DNA from 3 places in the Bacillus sp. es.036 genome. Region 2 is predicted to be linked to each of the others. Evidence: riboswitches for the same ligand, from Rfam matches in the RefSeq annotation. Region 2 holds a riboswitch; each other region holds the start of a gene.
What was found. A riboswitch is a leader RNA that binds a small molecule or an ion and turns the genes downstream of it on or off. The one in region 2 is predicted to bind S-adenosylmethionine.
Positions count from the first base shown of each region.

Region 1 (9,890 bases), 2.6 Mb from region 2:
TTAAAAACGTAAACTAACAATAATGGAGGAATCTTATTTATGACTGTAAATGTAAAAAGCGGAAGTAATGTCCCTGTTCAATCACCACTTATCCCTGATCCCTTCGTTCCTTATCAATGTAGAGACAACCGAACTGTAACAGCATTCGCTAGAGTTGAGGAAGATATTATCCAGAAGTATTTAGAACCAACACCATTTGAATATGTTGATAATATTATTGCTATTACAATATCCGATTTTGGAAACTGTGATAAAGGGTCATTTCTGGATTGTGCAATTGTAGTTCCGGCAAGATACAAAGACGTGGTAGGTGGACATTACTTATTTGAATATGAAAATGAAGACTTTGCTATAGCGGCAGGGCGAGAACTCTGGGGATACCCAAAAAAGTATGCGGAGCTTTTTCTTGAGGAGAGGGAAGATAAAGTTATCGCAAAAGCAATTAAAAAGGGAAAAGAAATACTTACATTGGAGTTTGATCGAAAGAGTGAAGAAATCGAACTTCCAGGTGTGGAATTTACTCCTCATTTAAATTTACAAACCGTTCCACATCCAGAGGGGAAGGGTGTCATTTACCAAAATGTGATTGCAAGAGATACGTCGCCTGATTTTAAGACGAAATTTGAACAAAGTGGGGCAATTAAAGTAGAGCTAGGAGGAGATCCTACTACACCACTCGAGGACTTCTCAGCTATCGAAGTAATTGGAGGCACTTATATAAAGGGTGATTACTATGCAACTGAAGAAAATGGATGGGGAAGAATTATTGATAGACTTAAATAATTTTTCAAATTCTTATTAGAATTTGAAGGATAAAGAACTTCTTATCTCGCTATATACTAACCACAATAAGAACACTTTCTAAAAACATTTTATTGTTTATTTATCGTGGACAGTCTACCATTATTGAAGTAAACTATAACCAACTAAATAAGGTTATCACGAGTGAACGAGAGTACGGGCTCACTGACTTCACAGCAACCTGCCAGGCGGTAAGGTGCTCCAACCTGCAAAGCATGGCTTTGAATGATAACGCACGGATAGCGGAGGCTCTTTGTTGCATTCATTTGCGATGGAGAGCCTTTTTTGTTCAATTGTTAAATACCTTGTTTATAAGAATAAGGGGGATGAGTTTGTGAACGTAAATCGATTTGCACGAAGCGTCATGGCGAAAAGTTATGATGGGGAAAGTTTTTTATTACACGTGGCAGAAGTCATTGAATGTCAACTGAAGGAGTGGGATGAGGCATATGAAGTCATCGTGATGAAGCTCATTGACTATGAGGTCATTATTAAAAAGGAAAATCGCTCTTATGAGATATTCCTGACAGAGGATGCATTGCTTTCGCTACAACAGAAATCCCCTTATGCGCTGGATCGATATTTGTGGCTGGAATTAGAGAAGCAGGGGCTTCAAATTGTGAGAGGAAATGGGGATTATATTGAGAGTGTGATGTGAGCAAATGTTGATAAAAGAGGATTTTTTCCAATTCATTTTGATGATTCGAAATCGTGGATGTTTGGAGATTAGACTTGGATGCTTTTAAGAATAAGCTGTAAAACTATTTTTGAAATGAATCGTGTATTTTTTCTGAATGCTTTTGAAGTTATTTAATGTGGTAAAATTAAACTCTCAAAGTAATGGATAATAAAAGTGATAGAAGAAATAATGGATCCTGTTTTACTTTTTCTTTTGATTTTTTTAACATTACGAAATTTCCCTATTATAGGAGCGTTCTAATATGAAAACGAAAATGAACTATTTCATCTTATTTTTAACGATCATTTTTATAGTTGGTTGTACCAATTTAGAAGAGGCATCCAATAAAGATGCAGAAACAAATACACAAGAAGTAAGTACAGTTGAAACAAATGAAAATAGTGAAAAAGAAGAAACGAACAGTACGGTTGTTGATGAATCAGTAGAAGACGAAACACCAGACCCAACAGAAGATGAACAGTTCGCAGGATACAAACTTATTGAAGTTGATGGTGGTGATTTGTCTGGACATCGAGAACCTAATGTCGTTGTTGATATTGGGTACGGTGACCGTGAATATTGGGCATTTACGAATGAATACGGACAACTCGTACGCGTCGTTGCTGACGAAATCATTCTACAAGATGATCGTAACGAACCTGTATTATCGTCTGGACGGTACTATTCTGATGAGGCAAAGGTTCCGGGCGTCGAAAGTGACGTGTTAGACGAAGGACATATTATTGCTGATTCTCTCGGAGGGGTATCGAATGCTTATAACATTACCCCACAAGAGAGTACACTCAACCGACATGGTGATCAAGCTTATATGGAAGACGCGATCCGTAGCGCAGGTGAAGCTACTGATTTCGAAGCCATTATCACCTATTCGGATACGGAAAAGCAGATACCTTCAAGTTATCAGTACACGTATACGTTGAACGGAAATGAGATCGTTGATACATTTGACAATGTGAACCCTGATGAGGTCAACGCATCGCTCGGCTTAACTGAGAGCGAGCCTGACGATTCAACGCCTTCAGACACAGAGGGTGATATTTCTAGTATTGATACAAACGGTAATGGACAAGTGACGATTAAAGAAGCAGAGGCAGCAGGTTTCAGTATGCCGATCATGAGTGATCATTGGTTATATCCTTATATGCGTGATAATGATAATGACGGTATGGTTGGTGAATAAGAGTTTAGAAAAAAATATAGAATGTAACACGTAAAGGGTAGATTGGTAATCTAAATGGATAAGCATTCTCTTGATCCAGGACATTCTATAAGGCAGACCCCCGTTCTACCATTTTGTTTCAGGGTAGATTATTCCAGAAAATATACACTTAGCTGTTTTTTTATGTCTTGTTACGACTAACTTTTGAATTCAGAAATAGGTATTTGAAACAAAAGTACATAGAGGAGTGAAACCAATGGATTTAACCCCTTCTGACCTAAAAACAAAAGATATTTACAAACTACTAACTGGCTCCGTTGTTCCAAGGCCGATTGCCTGGGTATCAACCGTGTCTGAAGACGGCGTTCATAACTTAGCACCATTTAGTTTCTTTACCGTTGCTTCCACAAAACCTGCCATTCTCGCAATCTCTATCGGTCAGGGATCAGGTGAGCGTGAGGGTATGGAGAAGGATACGCTCGCAAATATCCGGACTCAAAAAGAGTTTGTCATCAATGTGGTGTCGAGCTCTCTTGGAAACGAAATGCAAAAAAGTGCAGAGAACGTGCCTGCGGAAGTCGATGAATTTGAGCATGCTGGGTTAACACCGATCGATAGTAAGACGGTGCAGCCGAAGCGGGTGAAAGAAGCGTCGATTCATATGGAATGCAAGCTCCATCAAATACTTCCGCTTGGATCTAATGCCCTTGTTCTTGGGGAAATGAAGCACTATCATATTCAGGATGAGGTGTATCTAGGAAACTATAAAGTTGATCTCGAAAAGCTTTCTCCTCTTGGAAGGCTTGCGGGGAACTATAGTGAGAGTAAGGAATTTTTCACGTTGCCGAGGTGAGGTTAACAAAATTTCTATAATCAACCTGCTTTCTAACTTGAATCCCTGCAGCATACTTTAAAGAGTGGTTGAAGAGTTTCTGTTCGCTCAGGGTGTTATTCTTAGTATAGGTATAGGGAGGGGCTGATGAATTTGAACCAGCAAATCCACTACAAAGAAGTCCAGCGTCCAAACCAGATCTGGATCTGGGCGATTGTGCTAGGCATCGCGATCCTAATGTGGATTGGCTTTTTCCGTCAGGTCGTGATGGGCATTCCGTTTGGGAGTCATCCAGGTACTGATATGGAAGTGATCATGTTATGGATTATTTTCGGGATTGCTTTTCCAATCGTGATGCTCGGATGGCTGCGACTGATTACTGAGGTGAGGGACGATGGGATTAATGTGCGATTTGTCCCATTTCATCTAACACCTCGTGTTTTCTTCTATCAGGATATTACGCGTTATGAGAGTTTGAACTACCGTCCACTTCGTAGGTTTGGTGGATGGGGAATCCGATGGAGTTTCAGCGGGGAGAAGGCTTATTCCATTAGTGGGAAGCAGGGCGTTTTAATCGACGTGAACGGTGAGAAGGTTTTGATTGGATCACGGGAACCGGAGCGGTTGGTGGAAGTGATGGATCGGGTGAGTGGAAACGATAATAAGTAGATACGCTTGTAAACAGCATAAGAGGTTCATAGAAATAGTCCTTTTCTCTTGGTAGAAAAGGACTATTTTTGTGGAATGCGTCGAAAGACATAGAAAAGAAGGGAAAGAGAGGGTATTCTAAGTTTAGAAATTAATGGAAGATATGAGAGCGATCATTTCCTGCTCGACAATACAGCGGCTATACCTAACTAGACGTACACATAGACTTCATTTGTGGTGAAACGAGGTTTGGTCGAAAAGGAGGTTGCGGTGTTAAACGAACTAGAAGAATTTAAACGTTATTTAGAGCGTATGAAGTATCGGGCAGAAGCCGAGGCGTTGGAAGCGTATCTAGGAAAGGTAAGGGAAGCTAGATTTGATATCGATGATAGTAAACGAGTCTTTGATCACCATCATTCGACTTACTCGTCGAATTGGGTTGGAGAGGCACGTGAAGCTTATGAATCGCTTATCGGAGAACTCGAACACGCAACTCAAAGTGTGTATGCGGTTCATGAGGAACTGACCTCTGCGATTAACGAAGAAATCGACCGACTTCTTCAGAAAGCGGAGGGCCTAAAGTGACGAGAATAGCAATTAAACCAGAACAATTAGATCAGCTGGCAAGCGGCATCCAGGATGCCGAGCGAAAAGCAGATGAAGCGATCAGCGATTTTAAATGGAACTATCAATCTCTTCTAATGAACATCACGGGCGCGAACACCGGTAAGATTGATGCTCTTCAAGCGGAGTTACAGTATGAGATGCGCAAATACCGGGACAAGCTCCATGACTTACAGGCGGCAGTGAAATTAACTGAGAGAAAAATGACGGAAGAGGATAGGTCGCTTTCGGCGAAGTTTGGTCTTATGGCATTAAAATTCAGTGGTTTAAACAAGCTGTTTCAGAATTATGATCCTATCACGGGAGAAGCATTAAGCTGGAGTGACCGTCTTTTTGGGAAAAATCCACTTACGGCTTCATATGATGGCGTATTTGGAGAGATGTTTCCGTACCTCCAGCATGCCCTGAACCCACAGGTGATTCAGAGTAGGGTGAAGCAAACGTATGAAAGTGTCGTGCTTGATCCTTTATCAAAAACAACGGCTTATCTAGACGAGGTACGCCAGGATGTGTCGCATAGTGTGGTAAGGTACTCAAGCTATGTGGATCGCTGGTGGGGAGAGACGCAGCAGAAAGTTGATGAAGCGCGGAATACGGCACGGAGCTTTTTGGGTGATGTGGTAAAAGGTGTGCAGGTTGGTAGCGGGAATGCAGTGGACGATATGATTGAGGGATTTAAGGATCTTAACGCGTTAGCTGAAAAAGCATTTGGACCCAACCTCGCTTTATACCGCGATGAGGAAGATCTCCCTGAATTACTATTTAAAAGCCTAGAAACGATAAACTTTTATAAGAACATTTTCGATGATCCCAAGGGAAATGTTCGGAAGGTGTTGGATGTACCGAAATACATGTGGCAAGGATTTAAAGAAGCCTGGGATCGAGACTTTGTGAACGGCGACGCCGAAAGCCGAACGGCATTCATTACTTACGGTCTAACATCATTAGGAATTGGAGCAATAGGGGATAAAGGTCTCGGCAAAATCGGAACAACCGCAAAAACAATTGAAGACGTTGCGGATCCATCGAAGAATGTTAAGGTTGATGGGAAGGGTGCTCAACCAGCGTTAGCTGGAGCGGGTGCTGAGGGAGTTTCTAAAGGTGGCGCTCCTTATAATGTGTGGAATGATCCTGTTTCGCGGATTAAGACTGAGATTGATAGGGTTTATGGTGAGAAGGGTACAGGTAAGGGCGAAAAATTGGACATACAAAATATTTCTAAAGAAATTTTAGAATTTAAGCCAATGAATTCGCCTAAACCAGATAAATGGTATAAGAAGGGTGGAAGTATATTCATTGATGATAATGGTGTTTGGACTTATACTAACAAATCTGGTGTATCTGTAAGATACCCGAATGGTTATCCCGACTTTAAACCATATATGCATCCAAATGTTCAGCCTGTAAAAATAGAAGTTTATTCGCCTAAAAACAATCCGAAAGATTTTGAAAATGCAAATAAAGCGGCAAAACTTACTATAGATACCGATCCACCAATAATAGATGTTAGAAGACCACCAGAAGGATATACATGGCATCATCATCAAGATGGAAAAACTATGATGTTAGTAGATGAAGATATCCACAGAGAGTTTAGACACATTGGTGGACAATCAAAAATTAATGGGAAAAATAAATAATATTATAGGAGTGAGACCATGACAAAAGTACTTAGTGAAAATCCAAAAATTACTTTAGACGATATAAAAAAATTTGAAAATGAAAATAATCTTAAGCTACCTAAGGAGTATATAGAATTTTTACTAGAACATAATGGAGGATTTCCTCAAGAATCCGGCTTCAAAATTTCAGAAGTTGAGGGAGAAAGCTTAGTAAATAAATTTTATGGAATTGGTAACATGAAAAGTAATTTAGGTAAAGTTCTTGAGGTTTTAGAAGGTGAAATACCTGCAGGATTCATTTCAATTGCTAATGATCCAGCAGGAAATGAAATTTTAATTGGAATTAGTGGAGATTACCTAGAAAAAGTATATTTTTGGATGCATGATGTAGAGCCCGAAGAAGAGATGGACAATATGTTTATCCTTGCAGATAGTTTTTCTGAGTTCCTTGATAACTTATATGATTCTGATTAACGCATCGCAAATAGGTTAATTAATAACCTCCCATTTTTTAATACTGATGGAACTCATACTTAGGGACAGGTTTCTCCTCCCAGTGAAAAATGAAAAAGCATCTTCAGAACGAATCACATGATTTAATATTTTGAAATAAAGTGAAAAGGAGCATTAATTATTCCAGTAATTAATGCTCCTTTCTTTATGAGATGGATTCAGCAGAACCGTCCTGACGATTCAAAATAAGAGGGACAGGTTTCTTGTTCCACCCATAAGTCAAAAAGCGACGACGTTTGTAAGTGTTACTAACTTGCCAGCTACTTTACTACTGTTTGTAAGAAAAATTACTACGATTAGCTTTATGCCTTTTGGTTTATTAGATTATTGTTGGGACGATGTACCTGTCCCTGTGTCCCGTCAAATTTCCATCTGATTACAGAAAATGTATAATAAATAATAATGGTGGCTTTCCAGAACCAAATATTTTTGATTGTGATGATGGAAGAATCGAAGTTGTATTTAATAATTTGATTAGTTTTACGAATAAAGATTTAAATATAAAAATGTATGAAGAATTTTCTTCGAAAAAACTGTTTCCATTTGCTAGAGGTCCATTTGGAAATTTAATATGTTTTGATTATCGTGACAACCAACTATTTCCTGAAGTTGTTTTCTATGATTACGATGAATTAGATGGATCAGTAACTAATACGATTTGTAAGTCGTTTACAGATTTGTTAGAGAGATTATATTCTTTAAACGAAATATAAAATAGGAGGTGAAAAAGTGAATATTAAATATGAGTATTCTTTTAATAATTTGAGTGTTACAGACATCGAACTATTTGAAAGTGAATACGATATCAATTTACCTTCTGCCTATAAATCATTTCTATTGTTTAATAATGGTGGTAAACCAAAAAATAGAAGGTTTAAAACCTCTGATGGAAAAATTACATCCTCTGTTATGTTGTTTCTTCCAATCTCTAAAGAAGAGGATTTGAATTTAGGGCTATTCTTTGAGAAATATAATCATAGCGAAATTCTCCCTTCTAATCTTATACCAATTGGAATTGACCCTGCTGATAGTTTAATTTGTCTTGACATTTATGGAGAAGATAAAATTTTCTTTTGCGATATGGATTACTTTGAAGAAGATAATGAGTTAAAGGATGAGTATATCCTATTAGTTTCGAACCATTTCTCTGATTTTATTAATTCTTTACAAGAAACTTGAACTTAAGTGAAAGAAAGACAAGGATACAGGTTCATTGTCCCTGGGAACCACGAATTAAACTCCTCAGTTTTAAGGATAAATAAGCAACTATTCGCCGGCTGTATGCCGGCTTTATTTTTTTCTCGCATCCCAAACTACTAGATCAAAAACCAGAGGATTATATCCGAGCTTATCATGAACAAATTCAGGATCTCCTAACCTTATTTGAATCCTATGTGTCTGATACAAATGCCTACATCACGCCATTAGCGCGACAAGCGATGATGCAAGTGGATCGAAATGATATTTGGGTCAATCTGCAACAAATCGAACGTGGGATATCTGGGAATGTCGGTAAAGCTTCACGCGTCGCAAGCCGGGTACCTTACAACACTTTCTCGTTCTTTGATGACCCAACAGAAAGTGAAATCGAAAAAAGCCGAAGTAATGAAGCCAACTTGAATCAAATTCGTCGTGAAATCAATCGGTCTGAAAGCGTCCTTCAACAAAAAATGGACGACCTCTGGGGCATTTACAATACTAAAGTGAAGCCATTTGAGAATACGGATGACGACTATTATGGGAAAGCTCAAAAACTAAAAATGTCGTACACGGGTCTTTTTGAAGGCGTTTGGGACGGTGTCGAAGACCTTCCCTCTGACATTTATGGCTTTGGAAAAGGACTCGTTCTTGGTTTATATGAAATCGGAAAAGGCATCGTCACGGTAGCCGGTGACGCTGGGATCGTGTACACCTCCCATCAACTTCCTGATTCCGTGGAACCCGATTTTTTTAAGGAAGCAGCGGATAAACGAGTCGAGGGCTATAAATCCGCCGCCATGCAGGCGATCAAGGATCCGATGGGCGTCGCTGAAGCGATCACACAATCCTTCTCCGATACCTATGAAGACGAAGGAGTCGCTTATGTCGCAGGAAATGTCTCCACAGCCTTTATCCCGTATGTCGGCATGGCAGGAAAATCAGCCAGCCTCGCCAAAGTCGCAGGAAAGATCCCGAACTCAAACTTAAGCAAGGTAGCTGGAAGCAGCAAAGTAGACGTTGCAGCCATCGTGAAAAAGCACAACGCCTTTGAAGGCATCAAACGTGGCATGGGTGAATTTGTTCAAGACGTTAGAGGCGGCATGCAGATTGCGGGGAATCCGAATAGGGTGGCTGTTGGGGCGAATGGTGTTGCGGGGAATGCGGTTGGGAAAGTCGGTGATGTAGCGGAAAGTGGCGTTGCATCGGTTTCTAGGAGTAGTGGTCCGAATCGTGCGGTGGATGATTCGATTGTTAGGATTAAGACTGAGGTTGAGCGGGTAGATGGTGGTGCGAATGATAATAAGAGTACGGGTAATAGTATTACAGTCAACGAAGTTAAAGAAATTGATTTTGGAAAGCACATAATAAAAGGTGAAAATGGTAAGAAACAATTACTTCCAAATACTAGGTATGAAACCAATGATAACTACAAATATACTACCGATGATTTGGGCCGTATTATAACTGTTGATGCTCCCGAACTTGTATTGAAAAAGGCTAATAGGAATAAATATGCTCAGGCAAATGTGGGTGGAATAGACAGGTTGCCTGATGATGATGGTGGCCATTTAATAGGAGCGCAATTTAACGGCCCTCCTGATATTGATAATCTTGTACCACAAAATAGCCAAATTAATAGAAGGGGGGAGTCTGGTACGAAATGGAGACTGAGTGGGCCCATGCATTAAAAGAAATACCTCCCAAAAAAGTCTCTGTCAGTATTGAACCAGTCTATTATCATAATTCAATGCGACCAGATTCCTTTATTGTCGCATATGAAATTGAAGGCGA
Region 1 covers NZ_PDIZ01000001.1:441,075-450,964, forward strand. Annotated here, with positions in the region: gene ATG70_RS02315 (sodium/proline symporter) at 1-17, shown strand, start outside; gene ATG70_RS02320 (acetoacetate decarboxylase family protein) at 40-783, shown strand; SAM riboswitch class I at 934-1,036, shown strand; gene ATG70_RS02325 (hypothetical protein) at 1,136-1,459, shown strand; gene ATG70_RS02330 (DNA/RNA non-specific endonuclease) at 1,743-2,681, shown strand; gene ATG70_RS02335 (flavin reductase family protein) at 2,917-3,513, shown strand; gene ATG70_RS02340 (DUF6141 family protein) at 3,640-4,161, shown strand; gene ATG70_RS02345 (DUF5082 domain-containing protein) at 4,411-4,725, shown strand; gene ATG70_RS22705 (HNH endonuclease) at 4,722-6,404, shown strand; gene ATG70_RS02355 (SMI1/KNR4 family protein) at 6,423-6,860, shown strand; gene ATG70_RS02360 (SMI1/KNR4 family protein) at 7,238-7,612, shown strand; gene ATG70_RS02365 (SMI1/KNR4 family protein) at 7,629-8,078, shown strand; gene ATG70_RS22940 (DNA/RNA non-specific endonuclease) at 8,294-9,787, shown strand; gene ATG70_RS22945 (DNA/RNA non-specific endonuclease) at 9,760-9,890, shown strand, end outside.
Region 1: another riboswitch for S-adenosylmethionine. It lies ahead of ATG70_RS02325 (hypothetical protein); the one in region 2 lies ahead of ATG70_RS15440 (MetQ/NlpA family ABC transporter substrate-binding protein).

Region 2 (9,890 bases):
CGTTAACTGCTGGTATGGGATCGGATTCGGGGTGCTGATTTTCCTAGCCGGTCTTCAATCGATTCCAAAAGAACTGTTCGAAGCAGCCAAGCTCGACGGCGCAGACGGCCTTTCTATGATTCGTAAAATCGTCCTTCCGTTAATGGTTCCTTCGTTCATGATTATGACGGTCCTGACGTTTATTCAGTCGTTCGAAGCATTTGAACTTGTCTATGCGATGCAAGGATCACAAGGAGAACCTTATCATTCGACGGATACGCTTGCGATTTACTTTTATCGACTCGCATTCGGCGGCTCCGCAGGTGGGTCAACGACGGCAGTCGGATTAGGATCCGCACTGGCGGTTGTGCTCTTTCTCTTTATCTCATTCTTTACCGCACTTTATTTACGCTACATGCAGAAAAAACAAGTGGACATGTAAGGAGGCGATGATATGAACCATACAATCTGGACGAGACCGTTTTACTATGTATTTGCTTTTCTTATCGCATCAATCAGCATCTATCCGATTTTATTAATGATCCTTTCGTCTTTCAAAACGAGCGCAGAGATTTTCACAAGTCCACTCTCATTGCCGAAGACGTTCAACCTTGATACGTACCGGAACTTACTTGAAATGATCCCATTTACGACGTATTTTATGAACAGCGTTTTTGTGAGTGTTGTATCTGTGTTATTAATTCTGATCACATCTTCACTCGCTGCTTTCTATATTGCGCGCTTCACATTCGTCTGGAATAACATCATTTTCTTTTTCTTCCTGATGGGGATGATGCTTCCGATTAAACTAGGCATCGTTCCGTTGTTTATTTTAATGAAAGATTTGAATCTATTAAACTCGCTATGGTCGCTGATTTTTATGTATGTGGCAACAGGAATTCCGCTGTCGATTCTTATTTTGACCGGATTCTTCCGAACGATGCCACGTGAGCTTGAAGAAGCCGCACGAATCGATGGCGCAGGAAACCTGCGTATTTTATGGAATGTTGTCCTTCCTTTAATGCGTCCAGCGCTCGGAACCGTGATGATTATTCAGTTTATCCAATCATGGAACGACTTCTTTTTCCCGCTTATTTTCATAACAGATGATCTGAAAAAGACGATTCCAGTTGGCATGCTTTCACTTTTCGGTGAATACTCTGCAGACTGGGGCGCGCTTTTCGCAGGGCTAACGTTAGCCTCACTGCCGATGATTGTGCTTTTCTTCATCGCATCGAAACAATTTATGGAAGGACTGACTCAGGGTGCCATTAAATAAGAAAGTGTATATGGGCATAGACGGCGGTGGCACGAAAACGGTTGGCCTCATTTGTAATCAGGATGGTGTGATTCTCTCAAAAAGTATAGTCGGATCCACGAATGTGAAATCGCGCCCAGAAGTAGAAGTTCGAGCGGCGATTCATCAGGTAACGACTGAATTAATGTCTGGTGTAAAAGAGGGAGAACTTTGTAGTGTGTTTGTCTCCACAGCCGGTGGTGACCGAGAAGAAGATCAGCTGCGCTGGAAAAAGTGGGTGTTGGAGGTCCTGTCAGGATATGAAGGAGTACTCGAGGTTCGAAACGATGCTTACGGTGCGCTAGCAAGCGGAACCTTTTCCATGGAAGGAACGGTTTTGATCGCTGGAACGGGTTCGATTGCTTATGCTTTAGACCGCGTTGATTCAAGGCGTGTCGGCGGCTGGGGCTATTTGTTTGGGGATGAAGGGAGCGGCTATGATATTGGACAGCATGCGCTTCGCACCGTTGCGATGATGCATGATGGGAGAGCGATCATAGATAAAGCCTTTTGTGACGGACTTCTTTCCTTCTTGAAGTTAACCAGTGCCCCCGACATGATTACGGCGATTTATGAGGATCCATATGCGCGTATGAAAATCGCTTCTGTGGCAGAAGTGGTGATTGACCTAGCAGAGAAGCAAAATCCGACAGCTTTGGGTCTCATTCAGCACGCTTATCGGAAGTTGAGCGAGTTAATTGATGCGATTGAGGTGCGGAGCGGTAGGCTCGTGATTTGTGGAGGATTGATGGAGTCGTCTTTTTTCCGGGATGGATTTCTTGAAGAAGTGAGAAAATTAGGCGTCAATAACGTGTTTTTTCCTACACTTTCTCCAGCGGTAGGCGCATGTATTTGTGCCTTGATTGTGAATGGAGAACCGATCACAAAAGAACGAAAAGCGAATCTACTGTCGTCTTATCATGTCATGAGCGGCTAACGAATAGGAGAGATGCAAATGGCTGATGAAAACAATGCGAAAACGGAAATGAGAAATGCAAAGTCGGAAAATCTTCATCAGTTTTCAACACTTGAGATTATCGAGCTAATGAATGAGGAGGATGCGAGCGTTGCTGGCGTTGTGAAAATCGCTCTCCCCCAGATTGAGAAAGTGATTGATGAGGTTGTTGGTGTGATAAGAAATGGCGGGAAACTCTATTATTTCGGTGCTGGTACGAGCGGACGTCTCGGCGTATTAGATGCTTCGGAGTGCCCACCTACTTTCGGCGTTGCGGCTGATCTTGTGAACGGTGTGATTGCGGGAGGTGACCAGGCGCTACGTTATCCAATTGAGGGAGCAGAAGATCGTCAGGAACTTGGAATTGAAGATGTACGAAAGCATGTAAGCGCGCGTGATTTCGTGATTGGCATTGCGTCTAGTGGGAGAACGCCTTACGTGCTTGGGGCGATGGAAGCGGCAAATGAAATAGGTGCGAAGACGGCGGGGGTTTCATGCAATACGAATGCTCCGCTTTCTAAAATCGTTACATACTCGATTGAACTACCAGTTGGACCAGAAGTGGTGACAGGTTCAACCCGATTAAAAGCAGGAACGGCGCAGAAGATGGTGTTAAATATGATTACGACTGCTTCCATGGTGAAGCTTGGAAAGGTGTACCGCAATTTAATGGTGAATGTTCAGGCTTCGAATGAAAAGTTACGGAAGCGGACTGTTTCGATTATTCAGGAGTTAACCGGAGTTAGTGAAGGGGAGGCAGCGCGTTATAGTGAACAGGCGGAAGGGGATGCGCGGGTTGCGGTGTTGATGATTTTGTTGAAGCTGGATGGGGAAAGAGCGAGGCAGATGTTAGAGGAGAAGGATGGGGATTTTGTAGCGGTGATGGAAGGAGGGAAAGGATAGGGGTCAGGTTCGAGCCTGACCCCTATAAAGTACAAATGTCCACCCAAAAAAGACACATTCACATACCAAAACAGCCCCTGCAGGAATTTCCTGCAGGGGCTGTGAACGTATATTTACATCATTAAGTCCGCTGGTGATTCATCAAAGTAGAGCCAGTGAAAATATTCTACTTCTGCATCAGACATTTTGAGAACTTCTTCTCTATTCATCGTCGTTTTGTCGCACAAAAGATCAATAAATTGGTTTCGTGCTTGCTGGCTCATTGTAAATCCTCCCTAGTATTTTAAGCGGCTTTCTGATTTTGGTAACCGCTTTCAATTTGTTAATTCCATTATATATCTCATAATGAGATCATTCAAATACCGTTTTGAGATATATCACCTGAAACCGATGTGGTTTTGGTATGAAAGTGAGCGGATGTTCGGAGAAAAAGAGGTGAAATAGGAATGTATGTTCTTGTTTTTAAGATTGTGGGCTCATTATGGAGAGAAAAGAGAAAGCAGGTTGGGAGAGTAATGGAAAATGAATCGTTTGCGCAAGAGTATCTAAGCAGGAATTCTACCTATTTAATGGAAGTAGAGACATAAGAGAAGAAGGGAAGTGGATAGTTTGAAGAAAGAAGTTGAAAAGGAACTGGAAAAGAGCGAGCAGACGGAAGAGCTTTTATATGATTTCACCTTTGTAGGTGATCCTCAGCTTTCGCCTGATGGAACCTATGTCGTTTATGTGAAAAAAGTGATAAATGAGGAAAAAGAATATACTTCAAACCTCGTACTAGTGAACCGAGATACTGGGATTGAGCATGATTGGACAGCTTTAGAAGGAGAAAAGAAGGACCGCTCTCCACGCTGGTCCCCAGACGGTAAGACGATTGCTTTCGTTTCCGATCGATCAGGAGAAGATCAAATATGGCTAATCTCCACGGATGGTGGTGAGGCGCGTAAGCTAACCAATTTGAAGAGCGGTGTATCAGCACCGGTTTGGAGGCCGGATGGTACATCTTTACTCATTTTAAGTAAAAATAAAAAGGAAGAAGAAAAGGGGGAGGTACGAAAGCCTCTTGTCGTAACGGACTTGCAGTATAAATCAGATGGTGTTGGATTTTTGGATGGAGATCACCTGCAGATTGTCATGATCGACGTATCCTCAGGAGGAGAGAAGATCAAATGGCTGACGGATGCGCCGTTTAACCATTCAAGCCCTAGTTGGTCACCAGATGGTCAATCGATTACTTATGTGAGAAGCCGCAATGAGGATGCGGAACATGGTTCGTATATGCGGTCGGATTTATTCGTACAGCGCTTAGAAGAAGGGGAGGTCGAACCTGAACAACTAAACAGGGAAGGCGGTAGCTTTGAAACACCTCAATGGTCTCCAGATGGTAAGAAGCTTTCGTTTATCGGACACTTCTTTCTCCACGAAGGAGCTACATTAAATAAGGTGTGGACCGTTGATGTAGACAAAAGGGAGTTTACTTGTTTAACAGATTCCGACGATCTGGAGTGCTCGGATGTGTTGATTTCAGATATGCACTGGGGAGGCGCTTCGCCAGGGGCAGTGTGGAATGAGGATGGAACGGACATCTATTTCCTTGCAAGCGAAAAAGGAAATACTGGCATTTACTGCGCTAACGTCGATTGCACGGTTCGACAAATAACGGGTGGTGACAGGCACTTCTACGCTTTTCACTACTTACCGAAGACAAATGAAGCGGCGGTTGCAGTTAGTGATCCTCTGAACATTGGTGATATCTATACGCTTTCGTTTCATGGTGACCGAGTCAATGAGGAGCGTATTTCTCACTCTAATGAGGAGGTTCTTCAACGAATGGAGCTTTCGTCTCCAGAGAGCTTTACATACACTGGGAAAGACGGTTTAGAAATTCAAGGATGGATGATGCGACCGGCTGGGTTTAAAGATGAACAAAGATACCCTCTCATTCTCGAAATTCATGGTGGCCCACATATGATGTACGGAAATTCGTTTATGCATGAATTTCAGTTTCTCGCTTCAAAGGGGTATGCTGTTATATACACAAATCCACGCGGAAGCCAAGGGTACGGTCAAGAGTTTGTAAATGGCTGCCGAGGGGACTATGGTGGTGGCGATTATGAGGATGTGATGGCGGGTGTTGATGCTTCATTGAAGAGTTATTCCTTTATTGATGAAGATCGACTCTACGTAACAGGAGGAAGCTACGGTGGATTTATGACGAACTGGATCGTTGGAAAAACGGATCGCTTTAAAGCAGCCGTCACGCAGCGCTCGATTTCAAACTGGAAGAGCTTCTATGGGGTAAGTGACATCGGCTATTTCTTTACTAAGTGGGAAGTTGGAAGTGATCTTGATGAGAACCCTGATAAACTGTGGCACCATTCTCCTTTGAAGTATGTCGATCAAATTCAGACGCCACTTCTTATTATGCATAGCGAACATGATTACCGCTGTCCTATTGAGCAGGGAGAGCAGTTGTATATTGCCTTAAAACATCGTGGCAAAGATACGATGTTTGTGAGATTCCCAGATTCAGATCATAATTTATCTCGCAGTGGGCATCCAGAGTTAAGAGTGGCGAGGCTGAAGCATCTCGTAAACTGGTTTGATCAACGCGGAGGGCGCGATTCGACAAATACCGGGGAGTGACAGGCACTCCCGGCTCGCGTTTTTTCTCGATCTGCCCTTGACGCCTTTCGAGAAAGGTACTATACTATTGAAAATAGTTAAATAATATTGAAAACTCTTATCAAGAGTGGCAGAGGGACTGGCCCTATGACGCCCGGCAACCATCTCAGTTCGTGAGAAAGGTGCTAAATCCAGCAAACGAGCAATCGTTTGAAAGATGAGAGGGAGTTCAAGCACGGCTGATTTGTTATCCGAAATCACTCAACTCTCTCTGTACTTTACAGAGGGAGTTTTTTTATTGGGTGGGATTTTAACAGAAAAAGGACCTTTTTCGCTTTTAAGTTTTAGTGCTAGAACGCTTTACAATACTACATATTTCAGGAGGAGATTCAAAGATGAAGAAATCATTTTATTTACTAGGAGCACTACTATTAGTCTTTTTGGCAGCCTGTTCAGGGAACGAGGCTTCTGGAGGCTCTGAAGAAGATGGTCCACTTAAGGTTGGGGTCACGGCTGGTCCGCACGAAGATGTGATGAACAAAGTAAAGGAAGTGGCAGCGGAAGATGGGTTTGAGATCGAAGTGATGGCATTCAATGATTACGTAATGCCGAACACAGCGCTTGATGAAGGGGAACTTGATGCAAACGTGTTTCAAACAGAACCGTATTTAAATGACTTTGTACAAGAAAGAGGCCTGGATCTAACGAAAGTTGCGTCCACGATTAATTTCCCAATGGGGATATACTCCGATCAATACAAAAGTCTTGATGAATTGAAAGATGGAGATAAAGTCGGTTTACCAAACCATTCCACCGGAGAGCCAAGAGCATTACAGCTCTTTGAAAAAGCTGGCCTTATTGAGTTAAAAAAAGGTGTTGGAGTGGAAGCAACGATTAAGGATATTGAAAAAAACCCATTGAATCTTGAATTCATTCCACTAGAAGCTTCTCAAATTCCTAGACAGTTGGAAGAGCTTGCGATCGCGGCGATTAATACAAACTACGCGATGGAAAGCGGACGCGTACCGAAAGAAGATTCACTTGAGATGGAGGCTGATGATTCCCCGTGGGTAAATGTTATCGCGACGAAAACAGAGAATACAGAAGATGAACGTATTCAAAAACTAGTGAACTATTATCATACGGATGAAGTGAAAGAGTTTGTTCAAGAAGAATTTGCAAAGTCAGTAGTCCCATCCTGGTAATTTGAAAGAGGAGTGAGCACGATGATTCGTTTAGAAAATATAACGAAAACGTATAAGAATGGTGACAAGATCACTAATGCGGTTGATGATGTTTCGATCGAAGTTGAAAAAGGAAGCATCTATGGCGTCATTGGCTATAGTGGGGCTGGAAAAAGCACGCTCGTTCGAATGGCGAATCTGCTAGAGAGACCGACTGAGGGAAAGGTATATATTAATGGCATTGAGCTCACCTCTTTGTCTACGGGAAAGCTTCAAAAAACAAGACAGCGAATTGGCATGATCTTTCAATCCTTTAATTTGTTGAAAACGGGGACTGTTCACCAGAACATTGCGATTCCACTTAAGCTAACGGGCGTACCCAAAAAAGAAATCGAAAATCGGGTGGATAAATACTTAGAGATCGTTGGGTTATCGGACAAGCGCGATGCTTATCCTTCTCAGCTCTCTGGAGGACAGAAGCAGCGAGTTGCGATTGCGCGTGCGCTTGCTCATGAGCCTGAAGTTCTTTTATGTGACGAAGCAACAAGTGCCCTTGACCCTGATACGACGGAATCGATTTTAGCACTGGTGGAACAAATTAATCGCGATTTTGGCATTACCATTTTACTCATTACTCACGAAATGCATGTTGTGCAGAAGATTTGTCATGAAGTCGCTGTGATGGAGAATGGGAAGGTCATTGAGCAAGGCAGAGTTGTTGATATCTTTAGTCAACCAGCGACATCCACGGCAAAACGGTTTGTGCAGTCGCTCTTCCAAGATGAGCTTCCAGAGTCGCTCGTTACGCGTTTGAAAGAAAGCGGTCAGATCGTGAACCTTTCCTTTATTGGCGAGCGTTCCGAAAGTCCGGCTCTTGCGCATGTTAGTAAAAAGTTCGACGTGTATCCGTCGATTTTAGCCGGAAATATTACGCAGCTAAAGGATCAGCCGTTTGGGAGACTTGTCGTTCATTTGGAAGGTAATGCAGATGAAACGGATCGAGCTGTCACCTTTTTAGAAGAAAGCGGCGTTGTCGTCGAAGGATATGTTCAGGAGGTGGAAGCCCATGTCAGCTAAGATTTCGGAATTCCTCGACCTTTGGGGAGCAGATATTTGGAGTGCTATTATAGAAACGTTTCAGATGGTTGGGATTTCCCTCCTGATCTCGGTATTAATAGGGCTTCCGCTAGGTGTGTTACTCGTTTTAACACGACCTGAAAAAGCACTTGAAAACAAGGTTCTTTTCCGCTTACTAAATGCGGTTATTAATGTGATCAGGTCGATTCCATTCATTATTCTACTCTTTTTCATTTTACCTTTTACGAAAATGATCGCAGGTACAACAATCGGTGTGAAAGGCGTGATTGTGCCGCTCGTTGTTTTTACAGCTCCGTACATTGCGAGGCTGATGGAATCCGCCTTACTTGAAGTAGATCGCGGAGTTGTTGAAGCATATGAAGCGATGGGTGTTAAAACGAGACACATTATTTGGCACGTTCTAGTCAGAGAATCGCGATCCTCGATTGTGCTCGGGTTAACGATTGCTACCATCGGACTCATTGGGGCAACGGCCATGGCTGGACTAGTTGGCGCAGGTGGACTTGGAGACCTTGCTTACCGCTATGGGCATTTGCGGTATGAAGTTGATGTGATGTACGTGACGGTCTTTTTGCTCATTGTCCTCGTTCAGGGGCTGCAGTCGTTTGGTAACATTCTTTCCGCTCGATTGAAAAAAGATTAGGTTGTGTGAACAGGGGTGCAATTCCTGATGTTTTTCCTTTTTTTGATGCACTTTCTTCTATATAAAAGGGGATTGGAGTAAAGCGTGTGATAGATGCAGGTGTTTCTACATTAAATAAAAGAAACAAAAAGTGGATTCAGCAAGCTTAGGAGGAATGAAAAATGGAACCAATACAAGTTAGAGCAACCCCAGGACATTATGAATGTCGACCGGGAGTTCTTCAGGAATTACCACGGCTGCTTCAGGAAGGACGATTTCAAAAAGTGTTTGTTATTTCAGGAAATCGATCCTGGGAAGCGGCTCAAGATTACTTTCCGGATTTGTCTGAATTTCATACGGCTTATTCCACGTATAGTGGGGAGTGCTCTGAATCAGAAATTGCAAGGCAAGCGGAATTAGCGCGGATTCATCATGCCGATGTCATACTTGGAGTAGGCGGAGGAAAAGTGCTCGATGTAGCAAAAGCGGTTGGAAATGAAGTGAATAAAGACGTGGCACTCGTACCCACGCTTGCTTCTACATGCGCAGCGACCACGCCCCTTAGCGTGAAGTATTCAGATGAAGGCGAATTTATTACGTATACTATTTTTCCAAGAAGTACATATCTTGTTCTTGTAGAGCCCGAAATTCTTTTACAGTCGCCAATCGCTTATTTACGAGCCGGGATTGGTGATACGCTGGCCAAATGGTACGAAGCGAGAGCATTAATTGAAGGGCTACCTTCTACGCCTGTGTCTGTACAATTAGCATACGAGGTTGCTAAAAGCTGCCGCGATGTGCTTGTGAAGGATGGTGATCAAGCGGTTAAAGATCAGCAAAAGGGTTATTTGAGTGATGCGTTTATCCGCGTCGTTGAAACGAATCTTTTATCTGGAGGAATGGTAGGCGGGCTTGGTGATCGTTATGGACGAATTGCTGGAGCGCACTCCATTCATAATGGGTTAACGCATGTTGCGGAAGCACATTCTTTTCTTCATGGTGAAAAAGTTGCGTACGGTATTTTAGTACAGCTTGTACTAGAAGGGGAGTGGGCGGAAGTAAGAGGGTTGTTTTCTTTCTATGAGCAAATTGGTTTGCCGCTCTCATTAGAGTCACTTGGGGTTGCGTCTGCAAATGTGGAAGGCGTCGGTGATGTGATTGCTGAATACGCGACGAAAGAAGGAGAGTCGATTCACTTTCCAACGGCTTTACCTGTTTCGAAAAGTGATG
Region 2 covers NZ_PDIZ01000001.1:3,050,375-3,060,264, reverse strand. Annotated here, with positions in the region: gene ATG70_RS15465 (carbohydrate ABC transporter permease) at 1-421, shown strand, start outside; gene ATG70_RS15460 (carbohydrate ABC transporter permease) at 434-1,258, shown strand; gene ATG70_RS15455 (N-acetylglucosamine kinase) at 1,245-2,213, shown strand; gene murQ (N-acetylmuramic acid 6-phosphate etherase) at 2,232-3,134, shown strand; gene ATG70_RS22200 (BH0509 family protein) at 3,248-3,397, opposite strand; gene ATG70_RS15445 (S9 family peptidase) at 3,744-5,777, shown strand; SAM riboswitch class I at 5,872-5,980, shown strand; gene ATG70_RS15440 (MetQ/NlpA family ABC transporter substrate-binding protein) at 6,152-6,961, shown strand; gene ATG70_RS15435 (methionine ABC transporter ATP-binding protein) at 6,983-8,017, shown strand; gene ATG70_RS15430 (methionine ABC transporter permease) at 8,007-8,681, shown strand; gene ATG70_RS15425 (iron-containing alcohol dehydrogenase family protein) at 8,843-9,890, shown strand, end outside.

Region 3 (9,890 bases), 1.0 Mb from region 2:
GAGCATAAATACCTTGGAAACTATATTAGTAAAGCCTTAATTGGTACGCGTGCCTTGTCTTCCTCCTCGATTACAATTGGTGAGAAAGATGCTGGGTTAAGTGTTGAAACAAAAAATATCAACTGGGTTACAGATGAGATGTATGCCAATGCTTTAATAACAGCGGGAGTAAAAGACGCTGATATCTACGTGACAGCACCAACGGAAGTATCCGGTACGGCAGCTTTAACTGGTTTGATTAAAGCGTATGAGTTAAGTTCAGATGAAGTCATTCCTGAGGAACAGAAACAGGTTGCAAATGAAGAATTAGTAACGACTGCTCAATTAAGTGATAGCATTGGTGCTGATAAAGCAACAGAGTTAATGACGAAAATTAAAGATGAAATTGCTACAAATCCCCCTGAGACAGAAGAAGACATGAGAACGATGATTAAACAAACGGCTAGCGATTCAGGAATTGAACTAACTCAAGAAGAACTAGACGGACTTGTGGCACTGTTTAATCGAATGAAGAATCTCGATATCGACTGGGATCAAATGAAGAGTCAGCTCGAGAATGCGAGAGAAAATCTTGATGAATTTTTAAACAAAGATGAAACACAATCTTTTATTAAGAAAATAATAGATTTTTTTATTGCGCTTATTGATGGAATAAAAGGGGTATTTCAATCGTAAAGTGACAATGGACTGAAACTTTCTTCTCTCGTTATACGTATTAAGAGTGGAAAGAAAAGGAGGGAGCGAGGATGGAAATCCTATCTTTGCCTGCAGTTGGTTTTCTTGTTGTCTTACTTAGCGTGCTTTTCTTATTCGGAGAGTTGCTTGTTCGAGTAAAAGGGATTTTTGGATTGATTGGAATCCTGATCCTTACATTCTATTTCAGTTACCATTTAACATCATTATCATCTATGGTTTGGATGGGTCTTGTGTTTGCGGTTGGTCTTGGATTAGTTATTCTAGACGGAAAATTATTGAATGACGGAACGTTTGGACTGATTGGATTAGCAATGATGGTAACGGCAGTTGCTATACCTTCCCCAACTTTTCTGTATGGACTGCTTGTTTCAAGTGGATTTTTAATTGGAACTGCTGCGTCCTTTCTATTTTTAAGAGTATTTCCTGCCAGGTCCATGTGGACGAAGATGACGCTAAAAGATCGTCTTAGTAGTGAAATGGGATACAACTCGATGAATGTGGAGTATAAAAAATTAGTTGGAGAAACAGCTATCGCCCTTACTCCGTTTCGACCGAGTGGGACAATTGAAATGAACGATAAAAAGTATAGCGCGATTTCAGCAGGAAGCTGGATCGATAAGGATGCGGTAGTTGTAGTAACCTCTGTTGATGGAACGCGCATTGTAGTAGAAGAAAAGAAAGTAGAAAGTAAACGTCATCCGATATAAAACTGAGCCTCGAGTCATAGATTCGGGGTTTTTTTCATATTCTTTACTAATCCGTTTATCCCGATCTCTAAACTAGGGTTGACAGATTGTTAGATAATAGTTAAGATTTAGAAAATAACTTATCAAGAGAGACCGAGGGACTGGCCCGATGACGTCCAGCAACCTGCCTTCGAGGCAAGGTGCTACTTCCAGCAAAATGGAGTCCATTTTGGAAGATAAGGTGAATTAAGGTAACCTAATCTGTCTTTCCAATTTGGGAAGGCTTTTTTAGTTGTTTAGCCTCTCCTATAGATTATGATGAGCAAGGGAGGTTGCAAGATGGGAAGCAAGGAGCAGAACTTTTCAGACGTTGCAGCGCGTATTGAACGAATGCTAAGTACGTTGAAGTATGGATCGATTACACTTGTTATTCAAGATGGAAAGGTGATTCAACTTGAAAGAAAAGAAAAAGAACGACTTTAATTTTAGCGCTGACTAGAGACACTAGAGGCGGTTCTAACCACGGTGGTTAGGACTGCCTCTTTTTTTAGGATAATTTGATTGCAATAGGAGGTTTTGTAATGGAATGGTTATATGAGAGCTGGTCAGGCGAGGAGCCGGAATTCAATCAGCATTCAGATACAAAAGGAGCATTGGAAGTTCTTAATTGGGCTTATCAAACTTATAAAGAAGACATCGTATATGCATGTAGTTTCGGTGTGGAAGGTATTGTTCTCATTGATTTGATTTCTCGTGTAAATGAGGAAGCGGAGATTGTTTTTTTAGACACCGGACTTCACTTTGAAGAAACGTATCAATTGATTGAGAAAGTAAAAGCGAGATATCCAAAGCTTAAGATAAAGATGAAGCAACCAAAAGAGTCTGTAGAAGAGCAAGCATTAAGTAAAGGGGAGGCGCTTTGGGAGAAGGATCCAGGGCAATGCTGTAATTTACGAAAAATTGTTCCTTTACATGAAGAACTAGATGGCGTAAGCGCCTGGATATCGGGCTTAAGAAGAGAACAGTCCCCTCTAAGACAAAAAACGAATTATTTAAATCGAGATAAAAAATTTCAGTCCATAAAAGTTTGTCCACTCATTCATTGGACGTGGAAAGAAATTTGGCGCTACGTCTACGAGAAAGATTTACCATATAATCCCCTTCACGATCAAGGCTATCCAAGTATCGGCTGTGCCGTATGCACAGAAAGAGTTTTGAGTGGAAGTGATTCTAGAGCGGGGAGATGGGCAAGTCAGGAGAAAACAGAGTGCGGATTGCATCTTGATTCCGCATCAAGCCGATGACGATTTTAGTGATTACAGTTGCGCTGTTTTTTGCCATGAATATTGGAGCAAGTGGTGCAGCTGCATCAATGGGGGTGGCCTATGGAGCTGGTGCCATAAAAAAAAGACGCACAGCACTAGCTATATGTGCTTTCGGAATAGTAGCCGGGGCCATTTTTGGTGGAGGGAATGTCATTAAGACGATGGGCAGTGGAATTATTCCCACCTCAGTGCTTAGTTTAAAAGTGATTCTGATTATATTCATTTCAGCGACAACGGCACTTTTTCTAGCAAATATTATGGGGATCCCTTTATCAACGAGTGAAGTAACTGTTGGATCAGTTGTAGGGGTAGGCATTGCATACCGTGCATTGTTTTTTTCAAATGTTATAGTCATTATGCTATTGTGGATTATTATTCCAGTTATTGCTTTTGTGACAGCCTTAATAGTAGGGAAAGGGTTGAAGGCTCTAAAAAAGCGTTTACACCTTACAACAAAATGGCAAAAAACGCTTACTATCGTTTTAATTGCAGCTGGATTTCTTGAAGCATTCTCGGCAGGAATGAATAATGTGGCCAATGCAGTTGGCCCTTTAGTAGGAGCGGGAGTTCTTTCCCTTTCTCACGGTGCGTGGTTAGGGGGAGCATTTGTTGCTTTAGGTGCACTTGTCTTTGGAAGCCGCGTACTTGAAACGAATGGCTACCGCATTACACGTTTTTCGCTAGGTGAAGGGTGTGCGATATCGGGTACGAGCGCTGGGCTAGTAATCGGTGCTTCCTTTTTTGGAATTCCAGTCCCACTTACACAAATTACGACTTCTTCAATCATTGGAATTGGTACAGCAAAAGATGGCTTTCAACTCTGGCAAAAAGATGTCATTACAAAGATGTTAAAGGTATGGGCCGTTTCACCAGTTTTTTCATTAGTTATTTCTTACAGTATGATTAAGCTTTTTCTAGAAAGTGACCTGTACACGTTAATAGCAATCGGAAGCGTTATTCTTGCAACGGTAGGATCAGGAAGTTTGATTCGATCAATTCGTACACAAAAAAGAACCTTACAAGAAAAAGAAAGTTTATAAAACATTTTATTTTGGAGGGATTACTATGACAACAATTCATGCACATGGTGGAAAACTGATCGATCGTTTTAACCCAGATAAAAAGATAGAAGGAATTCAAAAAGAAATAGAATTAGATAAAACAGCTTTAAGCGATCTGGAATTGATTGGAACTGGAGCATATAGTCCATTAACCGGTTTTCTTAATGAAAGTGATTACACATCAGTTGTTCATAATCTTAAATTAGAAAACGGTTTGCCGTGGAGTATTCCCATTACGTTACCAGTAACCGATAACGTCGCTAAAAAAATCTCTCTTGGCGATGAAGTGAAGCTTATAAGCGAAGGAACCGTATATGGTACTGTGACCGTTGAATCGATCTATCAACCAGATAAGGTAGTAGAAGCAAAACATGTTTATTTAACAGAGGATAATGATCATCCGGGCGTAAAAAAAGTCTATGATCGACCTAATGTATACATTGGTGGACCTATTTCGCTTATTAAAAGAAGTGAAAAAGGTCAGTTCGATCGTTATCATTTTGATCCAGCTGAAACGAGAGCTTATTTTGAAGATCAAGGTTGGCAGACAGTGGTTGGATTTCAAACGAGAAACCCTGTTCATCGAGCCCATGAGTATATTCAAAAAACAGCTCTCGAAACAGTGGATGGGCTTTTCTTAAATCCACTTGTAGGTGAAACGAAATCAGATGACATTCCAGCAGAAATCCGCATGGAGAGCTACGAGGTATTACTTAAAAATTACTATCCTGCTGATCGTGTTCATCTTGGAGTTTTCCCTGCTGCAATGCGCTATGCAGGGCCTAGAGAGGCAATCTTCCATGCAATTGTACGTAAAAATTTCGGATGCACACATTTTATTGTTGGAAGAGACCATGCTGGTGTAGGTGATTATTATGGTACGTATGACGCACAGAAAATCTTCAGTCGGTTTACAAGCGAAGAATTAGGGATCATTCCGCTTTTCTTTGAACATAGTTTCTATTGCAAGAAGTGCGATAGCATGGCTTCAGCGAAGACGTGTCCTCATGGTAAGGAACATCACGTCATTTTATCAGGTACGAAAGTACGGGCGCTTTTACGAAATGGTGAGCAACCTCCTGCAACGTTTAGTCGTCCTGAGGTAGTTGAGATCCTTATTAAAGGAATGAGCAAAAATGCAGTTAAAGCATAAGGAGGAGATTCGTGATGACAGTAAACAATAATTTAACGTGGCACGATACAGTAGTAACGAAAGAAATGAGACAGAAGAGAAACCAGCACAAAAGTGCTGTTCTCTTCTTTACAGGATTGTCAGGGTCGGGGAAATCTACATTAGCGAATGATGTATCACGAAAGCTACATGAATTAAACGTTCAAAGCTATGTACTTGACGGAGATAATATCAGACAGGGATTAAACAAAGACCTTGGTTTCAAAGAAGAAGATCGTAAGGAAAATATAAGGCGTATTGGAGAGGTATCGAAGCTTCTCGTTGATAGCGGTCAATTTGCAATTACTGCTTTTATTTCTCCCTATCAAAGTGATCGACAGGTTGTGCGAGAACTCCTTTTGAAGGATGAGTTTATTGAAGTGTATGTAAAGTGTCCTTTAAATGAGTGTGAGCTTCGAGATCCTAAAGGGCTATATAAAAAAGCTCGTAGTGGAGAAATCCCTTACTTTACAGGGGTGTCCTCTCCTTATGAAGAGCCTGTTAATCCTGAATTGATTGTTGATACGTACAATGAAACAAGAGAGAGGTGCGCAGAAATCGTTCTTTCTTATCTAGTAGATCATCAGTTAATCACAACATGAGTATCAAAAAATAAGGTCTATTGAAATAAATCGTATCGAGGAGGAAGTGAAATGGGGAAAGTTTTCCTAGTTGGAGCAGGGCCAGGTGACATTGATTTAATTACAGTAAAAGGTGTGAAATGCATTGAGCAAGCAGATGTCATCCTTTATGATCGACTAATTAACAAAGAATTATTAGAGTACGCCAAGGAAGGCGTTGAGCTTATCTATTGTGGAAAGCTACCAGACTATCATACCCTAAAACAGGAAACCATTAATCGTTTTCTCGTGAAGCATGCGCTAAAAGGAAAGGTCGTGACAAGATTAAAAGGAGGAGATCCTTTTGTATACGGGCGAGGAGGTGAAGAAGCTGAAGCTCTCTCGAACCATGGGATTCCGTTTGAAATTGTACCTGGTATTACTTCCGGGATTGCTGCACCTGCCTATGCTGGCATACCGGTGACACATCGCGATTTAAGTTCAACATTTGCGTTTGTAACAGGACATCGTAAAGATGGTGAAGAGGAAGAATTACGCTGGGAGAGCCTCGCAAAGGGAATCGATACCCTTGCCATCTATATGGGAGTGAAAAACTTACCGTATATATGCTCAATGCTTCGCAAGTATGGCAAGAAGAAGGAGACCCCAGTTGCCCTCGTCCATTGGGGTACAACTCATACTCAACAAACAGTTACAGGAACTCTTGAAACAATTACAGACGATGTGAGAAAGGCAGAAATTCAAAATCCGAGTATGATTATAGTAGGGGAAGTTGTGAACTTAAGGGCGAAGTTAAACTGGTTTGAAAAAATGTCGTTAGATAAACAAACCACGAAGACTGTCGTAAGTGCATTATAGGAGGTGAATGAAAGTGAAGGCTGTTCTCTATATTTGTCACGGTAGCCGCGTAAAAGAGGGAAGAAATCAAGCTTTAGAATTCGTTAATAAATGTAAAGAAGAACTTTCGTACCCAATTCAAGAGACCTGTTTTCTTGAGCTTTCAGAGCCTGATATTTTCGGGGGCATCACCGCATGCGTCAAAAAGGGTGCGCTCGAAATTGTAGTCATACCGGTTTTGTTACTTGCTGCTACTCATGTGAAGAAAGATATTCCGAATGAAGTAGAGCGTGTCTCTAAACAATTCCCGTGGGTAACTTTTCACATAGGACGTCCACTCGGTATCCATGATAAGTTGATCTCTGTCATTGAAGAAAGAGTAATGGAAACGAATGCCTCCCTCAGAAAGGATGCTAGTGCGCTTCTCGTGGGGAGGGGAAGTAGTGATCCTGATACACTAAGCGATTTAGATCAAATCGCAAATCGAATACTTGAGAAGATACCGTTTCAAAAAGTGTCTGTGTGCTATCTTGCAGCAGCGAACCCAACCTTTGATGAGGGGATTAAACAGGCTCAATCAGACAACAATAGTCAGGTTTTTGTTATTCCTTACCTTTTATTTACAGGTATACTAATGAAAGAAATGGAACAAAAAATAAGCAGGCTAGAAAAAGGTGGTCCAGATTTTTATCTTTGTCACTATCTTGGCTACCACAAATTATTGATAGATGTATTGAAAGAAAGGGTTGTAGAAGGATTTGAGGGAGGAAGCGGATGAGCGAATATCCTGTTTCTCTAAACTTGACAGAAAAAAGAATCGTTATAGTTGGCGGAGGTCGTATCGCACTGAGAAAGCTTAAAGGGTTACTTGGGTGCGGTGCTATTCTTACAGTGGTTAGTCCTGAAATTAATGAAGAGATCAAAAATTTTGTGGATTTTGACACTATCACTTTCGTTGAACGAGAAGTTAGAGGAAGTGATTTACAAGACGCATTTTTGATTATTGTAGCGACAAACTCGTTTGAAGTGAATGAATTTGTCATTAATCAAGTGGGAGATCATCAGCTAGTCAATGCTTCTCACCAGGCTGATCGAGGGAACGTATCTTTACCTGCTACGCTTAAGCGAGGGAGATTAATTATTTCTGTTTTTACAGGTGGAGCGAGTCCTCTGCTCGCAAGAAAAATCCGAGATGATCTCTCTTCTAAGTATGATGAGTCATATAGCAAACGTTTGGAGTATTTATATGAAAAGCGGTTGGCCATAAAGAGCGAAAACATAAGCGAAAGTGAAAAGAAGAAAGTATTGGAAAAAGTTATGAATCATGCATTAACCGAACCACTTGAAATTGACTAGTCTAGACTTTTACATAATTGGTTTGTCAGGATGGTATTAATCATGTAATAAGAAGTGAAAAAGAGGAGCCCAGGCTCCTCTTTTTACGTCTTATAAAACATTAAAATATCTTCCTTCAGGGTGCGCGAAAACCATCGCAGTAACAGAAGCTTCTGGTTCCATCATACAGCCATCTGTGAGTTCTACCCCAATATCTTCAGGTTGGATAAGTTTAAAAAGTTTTTTCTGGTCGTCAAGCTCAGGGCAAGCGGGGTAGCCAAAAGAAAAGCGCTGTCCCTGGTATTTAGCCGAAAAGCGATTTTGCATTGTGAAATCCGTTGGATCAGGGAACCCCCATTTATCACGCATCAATTGATGAACGTGTTCGGCAAGACCTTCAGCAGTTTCAAGCGCAAGGGCTTGTAAAGCATGACTTTCGAGATAACTCCCTTGATTTTTTAACTCTACTGAACGTTCTCGAATGCCTTTTCCTGCTGTAACTGCAAAAAATCCAACATAGTCCATCTCGCCACTAGATACTGAACGAAGGTAATCTGCAAGACACAAGAAAGGTTCTTTTTGTTGACGAGGAAATGAAAATCGTTCAATGATCGTTTGATGATCATTAGGAGAGTAAATGATAACATCATTTCCATCAGATTGTGCTGGGAAGAACTGATATTTAGCTGAAGGTTGTATCCAACTTTCAATCTTGGCTCGTGTTAAAAGGTGATCTACCACTTCTTTTAAATGCACGGCTTTCTCGTTTTTTTCTGCAAGTAGTCTTGATACTTTTCCTTTAAGGCCTAGATGATGACCGATTAGCATTTGCATGTTGATGTATGGTTCGATGTGAGCAACCGAGTAGTTTCTTAAAATATGAGGCTCTAGATCATACGGTTGATAAACTCGTACATCAGTCGAAACAGTAGAAACTGGTTTAATCGCAACTGCTGTTCCGCCGTTTGAAATCGTTTTTGGTTGCAATTCAGAAGAAGCTTTTTTGATCGCATGTTCTTGTACGAGTTTTCTTTTTTCTTCTTCGTTACTTAACTGATTTGAAAGGGCTAATCCCTCCATAGCGTCTTTTGCATAGAAAACAGGTCCGTCATATTCAGCTGAAATTTTATTGTCAGTAAATTTTCGCGATAAGGCGGCACCACCTACCATAATGGGTATCGAGATTTTAGCTTGCTTCATATCTTGAGCAGTCAATACCATTTGCTGAGCAGATTTAACAAGTAGTCCAGAAAGACCGACAAAGTCTGGCTGGTGGTCTTGAACCTGTTTAATAAGGTCTGTTGGAGTAACCTTAATGCCAAGATCAACGACTTCAAAACCATTATTACTTAAAATAATTTCGACAAGGTTCTTGCCAATGTCGTGCACATCACCTTTTACAGTCGCTAAAAGTACTTTTCCTTTAGAACTAGAAGAATCTTCTTTTTCCATATGAGGTTCAAGGAAAGCGACAGAAGCCTTCATGACTTCGGCACTTTGAAGTACTTCTGCGACAATTAATTGATTATCATTAAATAATTTCCCAACCTCTGCCATCCCCTTCATTAATGGTCCATTAATGATTTGAAGCGGCGCATGATATTCAATTAAGGCTTTTTCTAAATCTGGTAGAAGTCCTTCTTTGGTGCCTTCGACGACATATAAAGCTAGACGTTCTTGCAGTGTGAGCGTGGAAGTTTGCACTTTACTTTCTTTCTTTTTACCTCGATAGAATGCAGTGAAATCTGCTAATGTCTGATCATTTGTTTGAAAAAGGAGGTTGTCGGCAAGCTGGACTTCTTTATCAGAAATAGAAGCGTATCTTTCCAGCTTTTCTGTGTTCACGATTGCATAATCTAATCCGGCTTTTGTACAGTGATACAAGTAGGCAGCGTTTAGTACTTCTCTCCCTACTGGAGGAAGACCAAAAGAGACGTTACTTATCCCGAGGATTGTCTGACAATCTGGCAATTGCGATTTAATGAGTCTGATCCCCTCGATGGTTTCGGAAGCTGAGCCAATGTATTGTTCATCACCTGTACCGATTGGGAAAACAAGAGGGTCAAATATAATATCAGATGCGTTAAGGCCGTATTTTGAAACGAGTAAGTCATGGGAGCGTTTCGCGATTTCGAGCTTACGTTCTGCTGTAATCGCCATGCCGGTTTCGTCAATTGTACCAACGACAATGGCAGCGC
Region 3 covers NZ_PDIZ01000001.1:2,040,452-2,050,341, reverse strand. Annotated here, with positions in the region: gene ATG70_RS10540 (DUF1002 domain-containing protein) at 1-675, shown strand, start outside; gene ATG70_RS10535 (NfeD family protein) at 747-1,403, shown strand; SAM riboswitch class I at 1,520-1,625, shown strand; gene ATG70_RS10530 (YezD family protein) at 1,722-1,865, shown strand; gene ATG70_RS10525 (phosphoadenylyl-sulfate reductase) at 1,964-2,686, shown strand; gene ATG70_RS10520 (inorganic phosphate transporter) at 2,683-3,747, shown strand; gene sat (sulfate adenylyltransferase) at 3,773-4,921, shown strand; gene cysC (adenylyl-sulfate kinase) at 4,936-5,541, shown strand; gene cobA (uroporphyrinogen-III C-methyltransferase) at 5,593-6,378, shown strand; gene ATG70_RS10500 (sirohydrochlorin chelatase) at 6,392-7,135, shown strand; gene ATG70_RS10495 (NAD(P)-binding protein) at 7,132-7,713, shown strand; gene metH (methionine synthase) at 7,804-9,890, opposite strand, start outside.
Region 3: another riboswitch for S-adenosylmethionine. It lies ahead of ATG70_RS10530 (YezD family protein); the one in region 2 lies ahead of ATG70_RS15440 (MetQ/NlpA family ABC transporter substrate-binding protein).